2 regions of the Ruminococcus sp. RTP21359st1_H3_RTP21359_211015 genome follow, and region 2 is predicted to be linked to the other one. Evidence: predicted binding sites of a transcription regulator. Region 2 holds the regulator's gene; the other holds the start of a gene.
The links. Region 2 encodes HrcA, which represses chaperone genes, less so after heat shock. Its sites were predicted from a motif close to TGTTAGCACTCNNNNNNNNNGAGTGCTAACA; they were not measured.

Region 1 (9,435 bases), on a different contig from region 2:
CGAACATAACCTACGAGGGCGTGATATCCCTGCGTGACGTTGTGTTCTGTAAGATAGAATCACAGCCTTTCTGTCTGGCAGGCACGCTTTCTATCCCCAAGCTTCTTGACATAAAGGGAAGCCGACACAGGATACAGTTTTTTATCGACAACAAAAACATGGTGATAATAGACGATGAGGAGTTTTCACTCAGGTTAGTCCAACGCATACAGAGAAGCAGGCATAATCAGGGAGAGAGCAGGGAGCATTTTATCTACAATTTTTTCAGCGAATTTATGCTCCGTGACACCGAGCTTCTTGCGGAACATGAGCAAAAGCTTATGGAGCTTGAGGAGAACGTAAACGATGGCAAGACGGACGATTTTCTTGAAACCATAACGCCTATCAGAAAAGAGCTTCTTATTTTGAGAAGCTACTATGATGAAATAATGGATCTGGGCAGAGAGCTTGAAGAGGACGAGAACGGCTTCTTTGAGAAAAGGCAGAAAAAATATTTCGGCACTATCTCAGACCGTGCCGACAGGCTCATGGGCAGAACTGTACATCTTCTTGAATATGCAACGCAGGTGCGAGACGCTTATCAGTCCCATGTCAATGCTCAGCAGAACAAGAATATGGAGTTTCTTACGGTCATATCCACTATATTTTTCCCTCTGACCCTTATCACGGGCTGGTATGGCATGAACTTTCAGAATATGCCCGAACTTAGAGAGGGGTATCCGGGTGTTATAGCCCTTAGTATAATAGTAGTGATAGTGTGTATAATCTTTTTCAAACGAAAGAAAATGCTTTAAGGCGGACTTTGTTCCGCCTTTTTTTCGTTCTAAAGGTCAGAAATGGCGGTAAATTCATATTTCACCTCTTGAATTTGGATAATAATTGTGCTATAATAACTTTATGTTTGCGAAAAGAGGTGACTTGTCTGAATAAAGAATTACTGCTATTGCTGTTGAAGCTGGCAGCAGGCTGTGTCGTAATAATGACCTTTATCGTCATTGCCTGCCTTATCACTCCAAAAATAGCACGATTTATTGAAAAACGTCACCCTGAGCTTGCCGAAAAGGACGATCCCGAAAGGGTGGACGGTGAGAATACAGGGAATGATCCTGAGAACTATAAGGTACAGGGCATATTTGATAAGTCCCACATTGACGGCTGGGATCCCAACTATAAGATATATAACGAGGATATCTATGCTCTTAATTTTAAAAAGAAAAAGAAGAATGTCAGCAGTGAAGCTGTTAAAAAAGACGACGGCAACAAGAATAATGACAATGCCTGAATGATATAAGAAAGAGGTTTTATAAATGGCTAAGGATAAGAAAATGGTTGATGCGATAACCTCCATGGACGAGGATTTCGCAAAGTGGTATACTGATATATGTATGAAGGCTGAGCTTGTTTCATACACAAGCGTAAAGGGCTGTATGGTAATAAGACCTTACGGCTACGCAATATGGGAGAATATCCAACATATACTTGACACAAAGTTCAAGGAGCTTGGTCATGAAAATGTTTGTATGCCTATGTTTATCCCTGAGAGCCTGCTTCAGAAGGAGAAAGACCACGTTGAGGGCTTTGCTCCTGAGGTAGCTTGGGTAACATACGGCGGAAGTGAAAAGCTTGAAGACAGACTTTGCGTAAGACCAACGTCTGAAACGCTTTTCTGCGAGCATTATGCTAATATAGTTCATTCCTACAGAGATCTTCCCAAGCTTTATAATCAGTGGGTATCTGTTGTACGTTGGGAAAAAACAACAAGACCATTTCTTCGTTCAAGAGAGTTCCTGTGGCAGGAGGGTCATACTATCCACGAGACACCTGAGGAGGCTATCGAGGAGACAGAGAGAATGCTCAACGTATACGCTGATTTCTGCGAGCAGCAGCTTGCTATGCCGGTCGTAAAGGGCAGAAAGACAGAGAGCGACAAGTTCGCAGGTGCAGAAGCAACATACGCTATTGAGGCTCTTATGCACGACGGCAAGGCTTTGCAGGCAGGCACTTCGCATTACTTTGGCGATGGCTTTGCAAAGGCTTTCGATATCACTTATACTGGAAGAGATAATAAGCTTGCACACCCATTCCAGACATCATGGGGCGTTACGACAAGGCTTATCGGTGCAGTTATAATGACACACGGCGACGATAACGGACTTGTTTTGCCACCTGCTGTTGCACCTGTTCAGGTAGTTATCGTACCTATAGCACAGCACAAAGAGGGTGTTCTTGACAAGGCTAACGAGCTTTACAACACGCTTAAAAATGCAGGCATAAGAGTTAAGCTCGACGATTCAGAGCAGTCACCTGGCTGGAAGTTTGCACAGTATGAAATGAAGGGCGTTCCTGTAAGACTTGAAATTGGTCCAAAGGATATTGAGAACGATCAGTGTGTGCTTGTTACAAGACACAACAGAGAAAAGGTATTCTGCAAGCTTGGTGAGCTTGTTGAAACTGTAAATGAAAGACTTCAGGCTGTTCATGATGGCCTTTATGCAAAGGCACTTGAAAACAGAGAAAGACGTACCTATGTTTGCAAGACACTTGACGAGATAACAAAGGCTCTTGAGGAAAAGGGCGACGGCTTTGTTAAGGCAATGTGGTGCGGCGATGAAGCTTGCGAGGATAAGGTAAAGGAACTCACAGGAGTAGGTTCAAGATGTATCCCGTTCGAGCAGGAAGAGATAGCAGATACCTGCGTGTGCTGTGGAAAACCTGCGAAGCATATGGTGCTTTGGGGCAAGGCTTATTAATAGGTTTTTTGGATGAAAAAATATCGGGTGGCTGTCAATTTGTTATTGGCAGTCACCCGTTTTTTGGTTTGTGATTTTTAGCTGTTTGCTTGGACAAGACTCTTTATTATCGGTATGATAAGGCAGAGCATATATACTATAGTGGCAGGGTTTGTAAAGACGTATCTGCGACATTCTTTCGGTGTAAGCACGTTTTTGCTGTCATCAATGATAAGCTTTTTAAGGCTTGTGAAAAGCACCATAAAGCCCGCCAGACCTATGACTATCTCAGCAACGCTCATGAAGGTTTCATAGTGTTCAAGCCCTATCGCATCAGATATGGACGAGAAGTTTGCAAGCAGATTGTTTAGACAGTGTATTATAACTGTTGGCAGTATCGAGCCGCACTTTGCGGCGATAATAGCGTAAACAAGTCCTGTGCCGAATGCCGAAGCCGCCTGAGGGATATTTCCATGCATAAGTCCGAATGCAAGTGCCGAGAAAAGCACCGCCGCACCCCTTCCGTATGGGCTTAGAGCCGTGAGGATCGCTCCACGGTAGATAAATTCCTCCACGATAGGGGCTATTATCACAACGTATGAGAACTGCACTATTACTGCAATGGCAGAGGGCTGATGAATGGAAAAATCGCTTGTGGGAACTGTCACTCCGTTTTGACCAAGTATACCCGTGAGGATAGATATGAGCTGTGACAGCAGAATGTTTATCACAAAGCAGGCTGAAAACCATTTTAACCCTTTTACTGCCGTGCCTTTTTTCGGCTTTATGAAGCTTGATTCTCGTTTTCGGAAAAGTATAGCAAAAACTATCCCAAAAACAAGCACGCTCATAAGAGTAATAAACAAATTTGCCGTCATGGAAAAAGTAGTTGAGCTTATAAAAGCGGTCTGCTTTTTCAGATAGCTGAGAACTGCCGAGTAGCTAAGAGTGAATTTTCCTGAGTGATAAGTGTATGCAACGTAAAAGAATAACACTGCGAATATCCTGTTTAGCATGTTGTATAAAATGAGCAGAAGTGAAATTTTCACGCAATCTATAGTAAGAAGTTTCTTTTCCTGCTGTTTTTCAGGGGTCAGCAGAGAAACAGACTTTTTGGTAGTCAAATATTATTCCTCCCTTGTTCGGTCTTATCTATATATTATAACACACAACATGGTGCTTTTGCAAATGGTATTTTGTCAGGTATGTGATGAAATGTTATGGATTTGTAAATAAATAAGAGAAATTTTGTGATAACTATTGCATTTTATCAACCTTGTTGTATAATATAATTAGCACTCAAATAGATAGAGTGCTAATTATATGGAACAGTATTCAAAGAAAGTAAAATATTATTAAGGAAAGGTCGAGATTTTATGCAGACAAAAGAATTTAAGGCAGAATCCAAAAGACTGCTTGATATGATGATCAATTCGATCTACACTCATAAGGAGATTTTTCTCAGAGAGATAATCTCAAATGCAAGCGACGCTATTGATAAGCTGTATTTCAAGTCCTTGACAGACACTTCTGTGGGAATGAAAAAGAGCGACTTCGCTATCAATATCGCTATCGACAAGGAAAACAGAACGCTTACAGTTTCTGATAACGGCATCGGTATGACCGAGGAAGATCTTGAAAACAACCTTGGTACTATCGCAAACTCAGGCTCGTTCGCTTTCAAGAAAGACAATGACCTTGGGGACGATGTTGATATCATCGGTCAGTTCGGTGTAGGCTTCTATTCTACTTTTATGGTAGCAAAGGAAGTTACCGTTGTAACAAAGGCTTTTGGCAGCGATCAGGCTTATAAGTGGACATCTGACGGTGTTGAGGGCTACACAATAGAAGAGTGTGACAAGCCTGACGGCGTCGGCACAACTATCACACTTAAACTCAAGGACGATACTGATGACGAGAAGTATTCAACATATCTTGATCAGTATCAGATACAGTCGCTTGTAAAGAAATATTCTGACTACATCAGATTCCCTATCAGAATGGAAGTCGAGCATACTCATTATAATGAGGAGGGTAAAGAGCCTGAGGTACACAAGGCTATCGAAACTCTTAACAGCATGACCCCTATCTGGAAGAAGAACAAGAGCGAGCTAAAGGACGAGGATTACAACAACTTCTATATGGAGAAGTTCGGCGACTATGAGCCACCTGTTGCACATATCCATTCAAAGAACGAGGGCGTTGCAACATATGACGCACTGCTTTATATACCTGCCCGTGCGCCTTTTGACTATTACTCAAAGGACTATGAAAAGGGACTCCAGCTTTATTCAAGCGGTGTAATGATAATGGAAAAGTGTGCAGACCTGCTTCCTGACTGGTTCAGCTTTGTAAAGGGCGTTGTTGACTCTGAGGATCTCTCACTGAACATCTCCCGTGAGCTTTTACAGCAGGACAGACAGCTCAAGATAATCGCAAAGAACCTTGAAAAGTCCATAAAAAACGAGCTTGCAAAGCTTCTGAAAAACGACCGTGAGAAGTATGAGAAGTTCTACAGCGTATTCGGGCTTCAGTTTAAGTTTGGCATTTATCAGTCATACGGCGCTGCAAACGAAACTCTGAAAGATCTCCTTATGTTCCCGTCCTCATTTGACGGCAAGAACGTTACACTCAAAGAGTATGTTTCAAGAATGAAAGAAGATCAGAAAGAGATCTATTATGCCTGCGGCGAAACAAAGGAAAGGATCGAAATGCTCCCTCAGCTTGAAAAGATCAAGGATAAGGGTTATGAAGTTCTTTACTTTACACAGGACGTTGACGAGTTCGCTATCAAGGTGATGATAAACTATGACGGCAAGCCTTTCAAGTCCATAAGCGATGCTGATCTCGACCTTGACACAGAGGAAGAAAAGGAAGAGGCTAAAAAGCTTGACGAAGAGAACAAGGATATGTTCACTTTCATGCAGGAAGCTATCGCCGACAAGGTAAAGACTGTCCGTCTTTCAAAGAAGCTTAAAACTCACCCTGTTTGTCTTTCATCAGACGGCAGCATAACTATCGAAATGGAGAAGGTCCTCAACGCTATGCCTCAGAATGACGGCAATAAGGTAAAGGCTGAAAAGGCACTGGAGATAAATCCAAATCACCCTATCTTTGAGAAGCTGAAAGACCTCTATGCTAACGATAAGGACAAGCTGAAAGACTATGCAAAGCTTCTTTACGATCAGGCTTTGCTTATCGAGGGAATGTCTATCGACAACCCTGTTGAGTTTGCAAACCTTGTTTGCGAGCTTATGACAAAGTAATAAAGCTATATAGATACTCTCTTAACATACCGAAAGCCGTGGGAACAGCAGTGTTTCCACGGCTTTTTTGTGCTTTTCAGGCTGATAATTGTAGGTTTTATACAAAACAAAATAAGTTTATTTGTTAAAAAAACAGATTCAGAAAACAAATTTTATGTATGCTGTTGACAAATAAATGTAGGTATGTTAATATAATTATAGTGAAATTGATACATAACATCTTTTATTGGAGTGTTACCTTTCATTTATAGACTGGGCATGACCAACTTTGTACGGACATATTGTGTGAGTTCGTATTAAGGTTGGTTTTTTTGATTTTATAGGGGGATTTTTAATGAAAATAATCAAGGTGATAAATAATAACACCGTAAGCGTCATAGACGATAAAGGAAAAGAGCAGATAATCTCAGGCAAGGGAATAGGCTTTGGAAAAAAATACGGCGACGAGCCTGACAAGGATAAAATACAGAAAATGTATCTTGTTACAGACTCAGAGCTTAGAAAAAGGCTTATCGAGTGTCTGACCGAGATACCATATGAGCATATAAAGCTTACGGCAGATCTTGTGGACTATATTTCTTCACATATCGACGGACAGCTAAACGAGTCGCTTATAATAACACTTTCAGACCACATCTCATTTGCCATTGAAAGAAAAAAGCAGGGACTTGAATTTGAAAACCCGCTTATGGACGCCATAAGCGACTGCTTCCCGAAGGAGCTTGCTCTTGGAAGATATTGCGTGGCGGAGATATATCAGCGTTTGGGCGTTGAGCTGAGGGGTGATGAAGCGGGCTTTATCGCAATGCACATAATAAACGCAAGGCTGGGCACAAAAATGGAACAGATACAGGATATCACTAAAATGGTGAACAGTTGTGCTGAGATAGCGGACGCTTGTCTGTCAGGAAAGATAAATAAAACGTCAGTGGCATATGAAAGATTCCTTGTGCATTTAAAATATCTTGCGAAAAGACTCTTCAAATCTCAGGAGCTTCCTAATGTTCTCAGCAGGGACGAGGAGTTCGCTGATATCATAAAAAAGAAATTCAAAAAGCAGTATAAATGCGCAAAGCATATGCAGGATCATATTTTGAAGAATTATGCTAAAACTATATCGGAAGATGAAATGATAACTCTTACTATTCATCTGAAAAAAATAAGCGGATAGGCATTGTTGCCACAGCTTATATATAATGTATTCGCTGCGGTATTATCATTAACGGTACCATAATGATAATTCGACTGAGATATAATTTTTTTGGAGGATATTATTATTATGAAGGATAAAATTTTCGGCGTATTGCAGCGTGTGGGACGCTCTTTCATGCTCCCTATCGCATTGCTGCCGGTGGCGGGTCTGCTTCTTGGAATAGGCAGCTCTTTCACCAACGCCACAACTATCGAAACCTATCATCTTGGCAAATTCATCTATGAGGGCGGTGTGCTTTACACTATACTCGACATAATGAGCAAAACGGGAAGCGCCGTTTTCGATAACCTTGCGCTTCTGTTTGCAATGGGCGTTGCTATCGGAATGGCAAAGAAGGAAAAAGAAGTCGCAGCCCTTTCGGGTGCTATCGCCTATATCGTAATGAACACCACAATCAGCGCACTTATCACCGCAAAGGGCGGCGTTGAGGCAATGGCAGAAAACTCCACAACGTCAGTGCTTGGTATCACCACGCTGCAAATGGGCGTTTTCGGCGGTATCCTTGTAGGACTTGGCGTTGCGGCACTGCACAACAAGTTCTATAAAACAGAACTTCCGCAGGTGCTCTCATTCTTCGGCGGAACAAGATTTGTTCCTATCGTTTCAACTGTCACATACCTTATCGTTGGTATCATAATGTTCTATCTGTGGCCTATCGTACAGCTTGGTATCTCAAAGCTTGGCGTGCTCGTTCTCAACTCAGGCTATGCAGGCACATGGATATACGGAATACTTGAACGTGCTCTTATCCCATTCGGACTTCATCACGTTTTCTATATGCCTTTCTGGCAGACAGAGCTTGGCGGCTCGATGATGATAGACGGCAACATGGTAGCAGGCGCACAGAACATCTTCTTTGCAGAGCTTGCTTCAAAGTCAACAGAAGTTTTCTCAGTATCGGCAACAAGATTTATGGCAGGAAAATTCCCGTTCATGATATTTGGTCTTCCTGCTGCAGCATTTGCAATGTACAAAACTGCCCGTCCTGAAAAGAAAAAGGTAGTAGGAAGCTTGCTTCTGTCAGCGGCTCTTACTTCAATGATAACAGGTATAACAGAGCCTTTGGAGTTCACATTTCTGTTTGTTGCTCCTCTTATGTACGCTGTTCATTGTGTATTGGCAGGACTTTCCTATATGCTCATGCACATTCTTAACGTTGGCGTTGGAATGACATTCTCAGGCGGTCTTATAGACATGACCCTTTTCGGAATTTTGCAGGGCAACGCAAAGACCCACTGGATATGGATAGTTGTTGTTGGACTTATCTATGCAGTTGTTTACTACTTTGTGTTCTACTTTATGATAACAAAGATGAATCTTAAAACACCTGGCAGAGAGCCTGATGACGTTGAGCCTAAGCTTTATCGCAGAAGCGACGTGAACGAGGCTAAGGCGGCAAAGGTAAAGAGCACAGACAAGAGGGCTTCAGACGTTGTAAGCGCAATGATACTCAAAGGTCTTGGGGGTAAAGATAACCTTTCCGACGTTGACTGCTGTGCAACAAGACTTAGAGTTACAGTAAATGACGCCTCAAAGGTCATGGACGATATGCTCAAAGCCAGCGGTGCTTCGGGCGTTATCCACAAGGGCAACGGCGTTCAGGTCATTTACGGACCAAAGGTCTCAGTTATAAAATCAGATCTTGAGGATTTTATTGATTCACCATACAGCGACGACCCTGACAGCATTATCGGCACTGAGAAAGCTTCTGATAAAATAGAAGAAAAACCGCAGACCGAGGGTGCAGAAAACACAGAAACTAACGGCAAGACAATAACGCTTTACTCCCACATGAACGGCACTGCTGTTAAGCTTGAGGACGTTGAGGACGAGGTGTTCTCACAAAAGATACTGGGCGAGGGCGCAGCCGTTGAGCCGTCAGAGGGCAAGCTTTACGCCCCATGCGACGGAAAGATAGACAGCGTTTTTGACACAAAGCATGCCGTAAATATGGTATCGGACGATGGAGTGGAGATACTTCTCCATATCGGTATCGACACTGTAAAGCTTGGCGGACAGTATTTTGAAGCCCATGTCAGCGACGGTCAGGAAGTTAAAAAAGGCGACCTGCTCATAAGCTTTGATATGGATAAGATAAAAGCCGCAGGCTATAAGGTGACAACGCCTTTAATAATAGGCAACACGGACGATTATGCGTCTGTTGAACCTGTTGCACAAAACAGCGTTTCGGCAGGAGATATGATCTTGAAGATAAAATAATTATTTG
Region 2 (9,435 bases):
ACAGCTTCCGTAACGCTCTCTAAGCCTTTTAACGTGAACGTCAACAGTACGCTCGTCAACGTCCTTATCCATGCCCCAAAGCTCGTCAAGGAGCTGGCGGCGTGTGAATATCTTGTCAGGGTAGCTGAGCAGTTTAAAAAGCAGTTTGAACTCCATTTGCGGTATAGTTTCCGCCGCACCGCCGTCAACCGCCACGCTCATAGCGTCATAATCAAGCACGCAGTTTCCCACAGTAAGAGAATGTTCCGACGCCATTTTTGAACGCCTTAAAAGCGCACCCACACGGAGTATCATCTCATTTATATCAATAGGCTTTACCATATAATCGTCTGTGCCGGCAGAAAAGCCCTCCTGCTTGTCCTCGAAGGTCTCCTTTGCGGTGACCATAAGTATAGGCAGGTTGAAATCAGCCTTTCTGAGCTGTCTTGTAAGCTCATAGCCGTCCATATTCGGCATCATTATATCTGAAATTATAAGGTCTATATTCGTTTTTTCAAGAACGTCCAAAGCCTCCAGACCGTCATTTGCAAGAAAAGTCACATAGCCATGCTGTTTAAGTGCGGCAGACATGAGCTTTCTAAGGCTTGCGTCGTCCTCCACCACAAGTATCTGAAACATAAAATATCCTCCCTCGTAAAAAAAATTCCCCAATAATGACATTATAGCTTATAATTGTGAACTGGTGATTAACATTTATTTTTTTCAAAAAACTCTCCGAAATCCCCTGAAAATTCATATTCGGTTCACACAGAACTGGTATTATATAATCACAGCAGAAGATACAAAAAAAGCTTTGGTAATTGGTAAAACTTAAAGTCAGGTTTTTGTCTTCTTTCCCTCTGCGATTCCCCAAGTCGCTGATACATTTCCTCGTCTTTAGGTTTTACCAAATACCAAAGAATCCCTTTCATAATTCTATAAAAAATTAATGCTCATTTCAGCCGATGGAAGTGGGTATTAATTTTTTTTGCTCTTTTAAGACAAGATACGACAAAAAACCGCAGAAGCCATATAAAATGACCTCTGCGGATATTTTTTGCCTTTATTAGCCGTTAGCTACAAAGCTTTTCACGAAGCTCAGCCGCCTTTCCCAGAAGCGCACAGATGTAGCTGTCCACATCAGGCTTTGCAAATCCACCAAGCGCTGAGCCTTTAAGCTTTCGCTGACCTGTTTCTCCGGGGATAACAAAGTTATCACCGTTCTTTTTCTTTTCGATAGCCGACTCCAGCATATAGATCTCGCTGGTTATGGTGTCGATATATTTTAATGTATCAAGCTTATCATAGCCGCCAAAAAAACACGTTTTCAGACTATCCATTTTTCTTCCCCCTGCCTTACTGCTGTTTTGTACAGCAATTGTTATCAAAGCCTACAATCTTTATTTGATTTAATTATATCACAAATACTTAGCTTTGTCAATAGGTTTGAAAATGAATGTTCACATTTAAGTAATTTTATATGAATTTTCGTGGCGTTTTCTGTTGAATCATTATAGATATAAAAAACGCAGCCCTTGCAGACTGCGTTTTTACGTTATATAAGTCTTTTGATTATAGTGATGTTGTTGTATCTTGAAAAATACTCAACATTTGAAATAACGATACCAGTGTCAGTGTTCTGGGCGTGTACCATTTTGCCGTCGCCGATATAGATAGCAACGTGGTAAATGCTCGAGATCGACGCTCCGCCAAAGAAGATAACGTCGCCCTTCTTCATGTTGTTATATGAAACTGTAGTGCCGTATAAAGCCTGCGAAGCCGCATAGTGCGGAAGATTTATTCCCACCTGTGCGAACGAGAGCATCACAAGACCCGAACAATCCGTTGCACCAAACTGTGAACCGCCCCATACATACGCTCCGCCCACCATGCTTTTGGCATATGAAACAACAGTGTCTATTTTAGAACTGCTTGAATAATCAGGCTTAGGTGCAGGCGCTGCTGTTGTTGTGGTAGTGGTCTTTTTGCTTGTTTCAGGCTTTGGCTTAGCTGTTTCCTGCGGAGTTGTGGTGGTCTGAACCGTAGTTTCGTCAGGCTTTTCCGTCTGAGCCGACTTTTTCGTGGTAGTGGTCTTTTCACCGCTGTTACCACTCTTTTTGGTGGTGGTAGTCTTTTTCTTGGTGGTGGTCGTAGTCGTGGTGGTATTCGCCTTTGAGGACACCTCCGCATACTTATTATCCACCTGCTGTGACTTATCTTCAAGGTCGCTCTTATCGTTCTTTATCTGCTCGATAAGCTTGCCCGACTCCTGCTCCATTTTCAAAAGCTCCGCCTGCTCGCCCGCCAAAGTTTTCTGCTCCTTGGCATATTCCTCAGCCTTTGCTTTGAGCTGTTTTATCTGCTCATCAAGCTCCGCCTTGGTCTTTTCAAGCTTTTTATACTGATCCAAAAGCTCGTTAAGCTCGTCATTATCGTGCTTTGCAACTCTCGTCACAAGCTCTATCCTCATAAGAATGTCATAAAAATCAGATGAATTTATCAGCACGTTCGTGTACGAATCTGCTCCTCCTGCAACATACATTGCACGAATACGCTCCATAAAATCGTCCTTGCCCTCGTTTATTGCAGTTTCCTGCAAGTCAAGGCTGTGCTGAGTGTCAAGCTGTTTGCCGTCAAGCTCTGCCATTTGATCTTCAAGCTCAGAGGAATATTTCTCTGAATTTGCTATCTTTTTCTGTATGGACTTATATTTTTTCTTTATAGCCTCAAGGTTGTCCTGCTCGTCGGCAAGCTTTTTGTCAGCGTCAGCTATCTGCTTGTCAAGCTCCTGCTGTTGCTTTTTCAGCTCTTCAAGCTGACTGCTGTATGTATCGTTATCCGCCAAAGCGATATCACTTACGCTTCCGTCAGAAAAACCAAAGGCGGCAAAAGCTATGCACAGAGCCATACAACCTGCGGCTATTCTTTTCATGGGGTAAATTTTTTTCATAATATCAGTTCTCCAAAATATAAGCGTATTATATATTTCTCACGCTGTAACGTTTATGTAGTCCCTTTTATTATAACGCAAAACCCCGTCCTTGTCAAGAAACCAACCGCTAAAAGCCGTATTTTCGGCATTTTAAGACAATTCGCCACACATATTTTGTGCGTTATTGCACCTATTCTCCTCCGAACATCTCACCCAAGGTCTTTCCTATAAGCTCGCCTGTATACTGAGCCTGAGTGATAGAATTGCCGTGGCTTCCCACCTCTATAAGAAGCGAGCCGGTGGTCAAGTCCTGATTATAGTGGCGATAGTCGAAAAGTACAGGCCGTGTAAGCCCCTGCCAATCGCTCTCCAAAGCCGACTGCAAAGCACAGGCAAAGTGAAAATTCTTCATATAGTCAGGCATACCCATAGTGCCGTCATCACAGCCTGATATTATCATAAGCTGAGCCGCTTCCCTGCCCTCTATCTCCGCCACAGGCGCGAGCCTTGTGCCGTCCTCACGCTCTATGCCGTCACGATGAACGTCAAGGCATACCTTTATAGAGGGGTACTCCTCCAATATCTGCTTTACCGCCATTCGGCTTGAATCGTAAGAGCCGTCATAGCTGGGATAATCATGCACAAGTGTATCGTGGATATACGCAACGCCTGCTTTGTCAAGCTGTTCGCATATCTTGTCCCCTACCGACAGCATATTCATTTCAGGGTCGGTGGTCTTGCAGGAAAAGGAGCTGTCATAGTGGTCTTTGTCTGTGGGCTCAAAGCTTTCCGTGGCGTGGGTATGATAAATAAGTATCTGCGGTTCAGAGGAATTTCCGTCTATTTGAAAATCATACGGCTTTGAGCTTTCCTCGTAAAGCTCATCATTTGAAAGCTCAGTGCAGTTTCTCACCTGACCGCCGCCGTCAAGGTCGAAATACTGCTCGCCGTCATATCTGCCATAGGTGTATTTTTCTATAACACCGTCATTCCCCTCCATGCTTGCAGGATATGGTATCTTGTCCGTCACGTCCTGAGCAGGCAAAGGACTTGGCACTTCTGCGCTTACAGAGGGCGTTTGCTTCTCCTGTGGCGCCATATCCATATCCCATATGCTGTGCTTTGACACCACCGCCGCTTCAAGTTTACTTGGATATGCGGTCTGCGCAGTTGTTTTGCTATCATCATCAGCGGAAAAATAAGGCTTGTATTCTCCCATAGCCACCCCTGCCGCCACAGCAGCCACCCTGCCGAACCTGCTTGCAGATCTTGCATAAAGCCATATCCCCGTGGGCATAACGAACGCCACAATTATAACTGCAACACAACGCAGGCAGACTTTCTTTATATCCAATGCTGTCACTCCCATATACATCTTAGTATTATAATGTATATGCAGGACGAGCCGTCATATTACCTGCCCAGCTTCACCTTAACAGGCTTGCCCACTGTCATAGAGTCATGGGTCACGTTGCAGTCATAGCATAGTATCTTCACGCCCTTTCGGGAAGCTTTCTCCAAAGCCTCTCCGAACTCAGGGTGAGTGTCATAATTTGGAGTGAAATATTTCACATCGCTCATCTGAACGAGTATCATTATATAAGACTCATACCCCTCATCAAGGCAGTGAGAAAGTTCCTCTATATGCTTCACCCCACGGAGGGTAGGAGCGTCAGGGAAAAGCACAACGCCGTCTTTCTCCAGCGTACAGCCCTTGACTTCCATGAAGATCTTCCTATCCTGCGACTCTAAGTAAAAGTCAAAGCGTGAATTGCCGTATTTCTTTTCGGGATAGACCGAGAAGCCCTCGCCAAAAGGCATTTTTTCTCTCAGCCACTCCCCTACCGCCTTATTCGGGGCTTGGCTGTCCATGTTTATGAGCCTGTCACCTTTTTCCACTGCAACAAGGTCAAAAGCGGTCTTTCTCGATTCGCTGTCTGAATGTTCAAGCCAAACAGTACACCCCTCCACCAAAAGCTCTTTGCATCTGCCCGTATTTTTCACATGGCAGACCTCGGCTTTGCCGTCTATCTCAACGTTGGCGATAAACCTATTCGGCCTTGATAGAAATTTGCCTTTATGTATATTATCGTATCTCATAATTCGCTCCTTTTATTCTTACTATTCACATTATACCACAAATATGTTTGATTATAAATACCTAAATCAAGCTTTCTTAGCTTTGCTGATTTGTGATTCGATACGAAAAGAGAAAAATATTTCACAAAATCTATTGACGTTATTTGTGAAATATGTTATAGTTTTGAGTATAGGTTATATAACAATAATAATTTATTAAAATTTTAGAAAGAGGTATTTATAATGAAAAAAATAACTGCACTTCTCGTTTCACTTATAATGTCATGCGCAGTAATGGCAGGCTGTTCTGACAGCAGTTCTTCAAGCTCATCAAAAGCAGACAGCACATCAAAGGCAGAAACAAGCGCAGCCGCTGACGAGTCAACTGCTTCAGAAGCAGGCACAGCCACAGATCTCGAGGATACTCTCACAGCGCAGTATACAAAGAAGATACAGGGCGAGAGCCTTGCTATCGACATGACAGTGGCAAGCGAATATGACAATTCATCAGCTGTTGTTGAGATAGCAGGCGGCAATATGCACATGAAAATGAACTTTATGGGCGTGGATATGGACATCTATAATATCGACGGAGTTATGTACACACTTGACAGCGAGTCAAAAACGTATTACACTGTTGATATGGAAGAATCTATCGACGACTTCAAGAGCGAGATAGGCTACGGAATTAACGACAGCTACAAGTTCATAAGCTCTGAAACAACTGACGACGGTCTTATCTGCGAAACTTTTGAAAGCACAGAAGATCCTGATATCGAGCTTGAATCAGGCGTAACTCTCGACACAAGCGATTCTGACGATTATTCTTTCACAACAACATTCAAGTATTACTTCAATGCTGACACAAAGGATATTGTTAAGATAGAAACTATCTCTGACGGCTCAACGACTACTGTTACAGTAAACTCATTCACAACTGAAAACGTTGAAGTCAAGCTCCCTGACGATTTTGACAGTTGGACAGAGCAGTCTTTCGATAAGGACACTGAAGATATCCCTTATGACGCTGAACTCGATGTTGAGTCAGGCGCTGAGTCAGCCGAGTGATTCTTGTCATTTTTCGGAGGCAAAATATTATGAACAAGAAAATGGTAACTATTATTGCAGCTTTGGCAATGTGTACAGCAATGGCAGGCTGCACTGGGAGCGATACTGCAAGCTCTTCAAAGGCTGAAACAACTACTACAACAACGGCTGCCGCAGAATCAGCTGCTCCTGCTGAAAGCACAGCAGACGAAAGTGCTGTCACAAATGTTGGCACAACAGATTATGACGTTGACGGCGATTTCAGAGCTTTCGAGCAGATGAAAGACAAGTATGAGGGCAACTATCTTGCTAACCTTACAGGTCAGATGTCAAACAACGGCACAAAGTATACTATCTGCATAAAGGACGGCAAGGCTTATCAGGCACTCACAGTTCAGGGCATGAAGTCATACACAGTTTGCCCTGGCGACGGAAAGCTTTACAACGTTTCAGAAGGCACGACCACCTACAGTATCGAGGACTTTGACGAAAACGAGTTGAAGGCAGCCGACATACTTTTCGGAGCGACACTCGATTTCGACCACGCATATATTGACACAACAACAAACGTTGTTCACGAGTATTATAACCTCGACAGCAGTGTTTCAGGCGGTGAGGGTCAGATAGTTTACGGCTTTGACGGCGCTACATATGACCTTAAGCAGGTAGTTCTGCTCCCAGAGGGTGCTGACGAATCAAGTGCAGTTTACTTCACTGTAGATTCCATGGGCGAAGCAGACGACAGCCTGCTTGCTGTTCCTGATCTTTCTGCTTATACAAAAGAATAATTTTATCTGATCTTTTTCCAACATCGGGCGGACAGACCACTGCGGTCTGCCCGTTTTTTTGCATTTTCAGCAAAGCGTTGTGCAATATGACGGAAAAGAAATTCAAATATTTTTAAAATTTGTGAGAAAAATAGTCTTAAACCCCTTGACAAAATCGTCAAAAGGGTATAAACTATACTTAGCACTCGAGAAGAAAGAGTGCTAACACTTAAATGCAATAAGTGCTAACAAGAAGAACGGGTGGTGAGCAAATGGACGACCGCAAGCTGAAAATACTTTCAGCGGTAGTCAATGAATATATCGTAACAGGCGAGCCTGTAGGCTCAAAGGCGATAATGGCTCACGTCAAAGCGTCCTCAGCGACCATAAGAAATGAAATGGCAGAGCTTGAGAAGCAAGGCTATCTCGAACAGCCACACACCTCCGCAGGCAGAATACCAACATATAAGGGCTACAGGCTTTATGTTGACCAGCTCATGGAGCAAAACCAGCTTACAGCAAATGAAAAGAAGATGCTGGATTCAATGATACCGCAGGAATATGTCACAGAGGAAGACCTTGTGAACAAGGCTTCAATGGCATTGGCGGATCTTACGAAATGTGCGGCGGTGGTCGCAAACGCAACGCCAAAGTTCTCGCTTATCTCAAAGGTAGAGGTAATACCTACAGGAAAGAGAATGTACGTTATTTTGATGATAACGTCCAACGGCTCTATTAAGAATAAGGTTTGCCGATTGGAGTTCGACCTCAGTCAGGATCAGCTTGAGTTTTTTGATAACTTCGTAAAGGAAAATCTCAACGGTGTGCCTATCGACAGTCTTTCGGACGCTTATCTTGAAAAGCTCACAGAAGCAATGGGAACGTACATGATGACCCTTTCACCGCTTGTTTCCGAGATCATGAAGATGACAAAGGAAATGAGCAGCGTGTCTATCAAAGGTCAGAGTAATCTTCTCACCTGCAAGGACTTCAACCAGAATGAGATAATAAGCTTTCTCGATAATCAGAAGGAGCTTAAAGGATTTATTGACGAAACGTTCTCAGGGCTTCACGTTATGTTCTCCCCTGAGCGTGACGGGTTTGTTATCCACAACTCCTCTATTATAACAGCTCCGTTCTCAAAGGACGGCAAAACAGCAGGTGCGCTGGGGCTTATAGGTCCTATGAGACTCGACTATGCGAAGTTTATCCCATATCTCGAGTATTTCACAGGAAAGATATCGGAAATGATATCCGAAAAGCCACAAGAGCAAAACAAAGAAGATGACGAAAACGAATAAAAAGAAAGGCAGGCGGCGTAAATTGAGTAAGGAAACTGAAAAGGACACCGAGCTTGAAAAAGAGGAAAACACCTCTGCTGAAAGCGAAGAAGTAAAAGAAGCGGCGGATACCGCAGAAAATGCCACTGAGGATACAGAGAAAAAGGCGGAGGAGAGCGAAACAGAAAAGCTGAAAAAAGAGCTTGCCGAAGCAAATGACAAGTATCTCAGACTTATGGCTGAATATGATAACTTCAGAAAAAGAAGCGCAAAGGAAAGACTGGAGCTTACAGACACAGCAAAGGGAAATGTGATAAACGGCTTCCTGCCGGTGTTTGACAACTTTGAAAGAGCGTTAGGCACAGAAACTCAGGACGCAGTTTATAAACAGGGTGTTGAAATGATCTTCAATCAGTTCAGCGACGCTCTGAAAAAGCTCAACGTTGAGGTCATGGAGCTTGCGGGCAAGGAATTTGACCCAAACGTTGCAACAGCGGTAAGCACAGTTGACGACCCTGACCTGGGTGAAAATATTGTGGCGCAGGTGCTTCAAAACGGCTACACCATAGGCGGCAAGGTAATAAGACACGCTATGGTAATAGTAGCAAACCCATAAACAAAGACATCGGGACTTAAGGTCTTGATATAAATTAAGTAAATTTTGAAAGGACTTGATCTTATGAGCAAAATCATCGGTATAGATTTAGGTACAACAAACTCTTGTGTAGCAGTTATGGAGGGCGGCGAAGCCGTTGTTATCCCTAACAGCGAGGGTGCAAGAACAACTCCGTCGGTAGTTGGCGTTTCAAAGAACGGCGACAGACTTATCGGTCAGGTAGCAAAAAGACAGGCTGTTACAAACTATGACAACACTGTAATTTCTATCAAGAGACATATGGGCTCTGACTACAAGGCTCACATGGGCGGCAAGGATTACACTCCACAGGAAATTTCAGCTATGATACTCCAGAAGCTGAAAGCTGACGCTGAGGCTTATCTGGGCGAAAAGGTAACAGAGGCTGTTATCACAGTTCCTGCATACTTCACAGACGCACAAAGACAGGCTACTAAGGACGCAGGTCAGATCGCAGGTCTGACAGTAAAGAGAATCATCAATGAGCCAACAGCCGCTGCACTTTCTTACGGTATCGATAAGGAAGAGGATCAGAAGGTCATGGTTTACGACCTGGGCGGCGGTACATTCGATGTATCTATCATCGAAATGGGCGACGGTGTTACAGAAGTTCTTGCCACAGCAGGTAACAACCACCTGGGCGGCGACGACTTCGACCAGAGAATTATCGACTGGATGATCGCAGAGTTCAAGAAGACTGAGGGCGTTGACCTCTCA

Region 1: the regulator HrcA is predicted to act here: its motif matches at 4,020-4,050, upstream of htpG (molecular chaperone HtpG).

The regions. Positions count from the first base shown of each region.
Region 1 covers NZ_JBDGDD010000012.1:57,635-67,069, forward strand. The annotation lists gene AB5Z01_RS06785 (CorA family divalent cation transporter) at 1-794, shown strand, start outside; gene AB5Z01_RS06790 (hypothetical protein) at 944-1,282, shown strand; gene proS (proline--tRNA ligase) at 1,308-2,750, shown strand; gene AB5Z01_RS06800 (CPBP family intramembrane glutamic endopeptidase) at 2,828-3,853, opposite strand; gene htpG (molecular chaperone HtpG) at 4,106-5,995, shown strand; gene AB5Z01_RS06810 (PRD domain-containing protein) at 6,330-7,166, shown strand; gene AB5Z01_RS06815 (PTS transporter subunit IIABC) at 7,275-9,428, shown strand.
Region 2 covers NZ_JBDGDD010000001.1:60,972-70,406, reverse strand. The annotation lists gene AB5Z01_RS00315 (response regulator transcription factor) at 1-618, opposite strand, end outside; gene AB5Z01_RS00310 (hypothetical protein) at 1,053-1,319, opposite strand; gene AB5Z01_RS00305 (NlpC/P60 family protein) at 1,535-2,929, opposite strand; gene spoIIP (stage II sporulation protein P) at 3,102-4,265, opposite strand; gene sfsA (DNA/RNA nuclease SfsA) at 4,325-5,011, opposite strand; gene AB5Z01_RS00290 (hypothetical protein) at 5,234-6,058, shown strand; gene AB5Z01_RS00285 (hypothetical protein) at 6,088-6,825, shown strand; gene hrcA (heat-inducible transcriptional repressor HrcA) at 7,077-8,105, shown strand; gene grpE (nucleotide exchange factor GrpE) at 8,128-8,700, shown strand; gene dnaK (molecular chaperone DnaK) at 8,764-9,435, shown strand, end outside.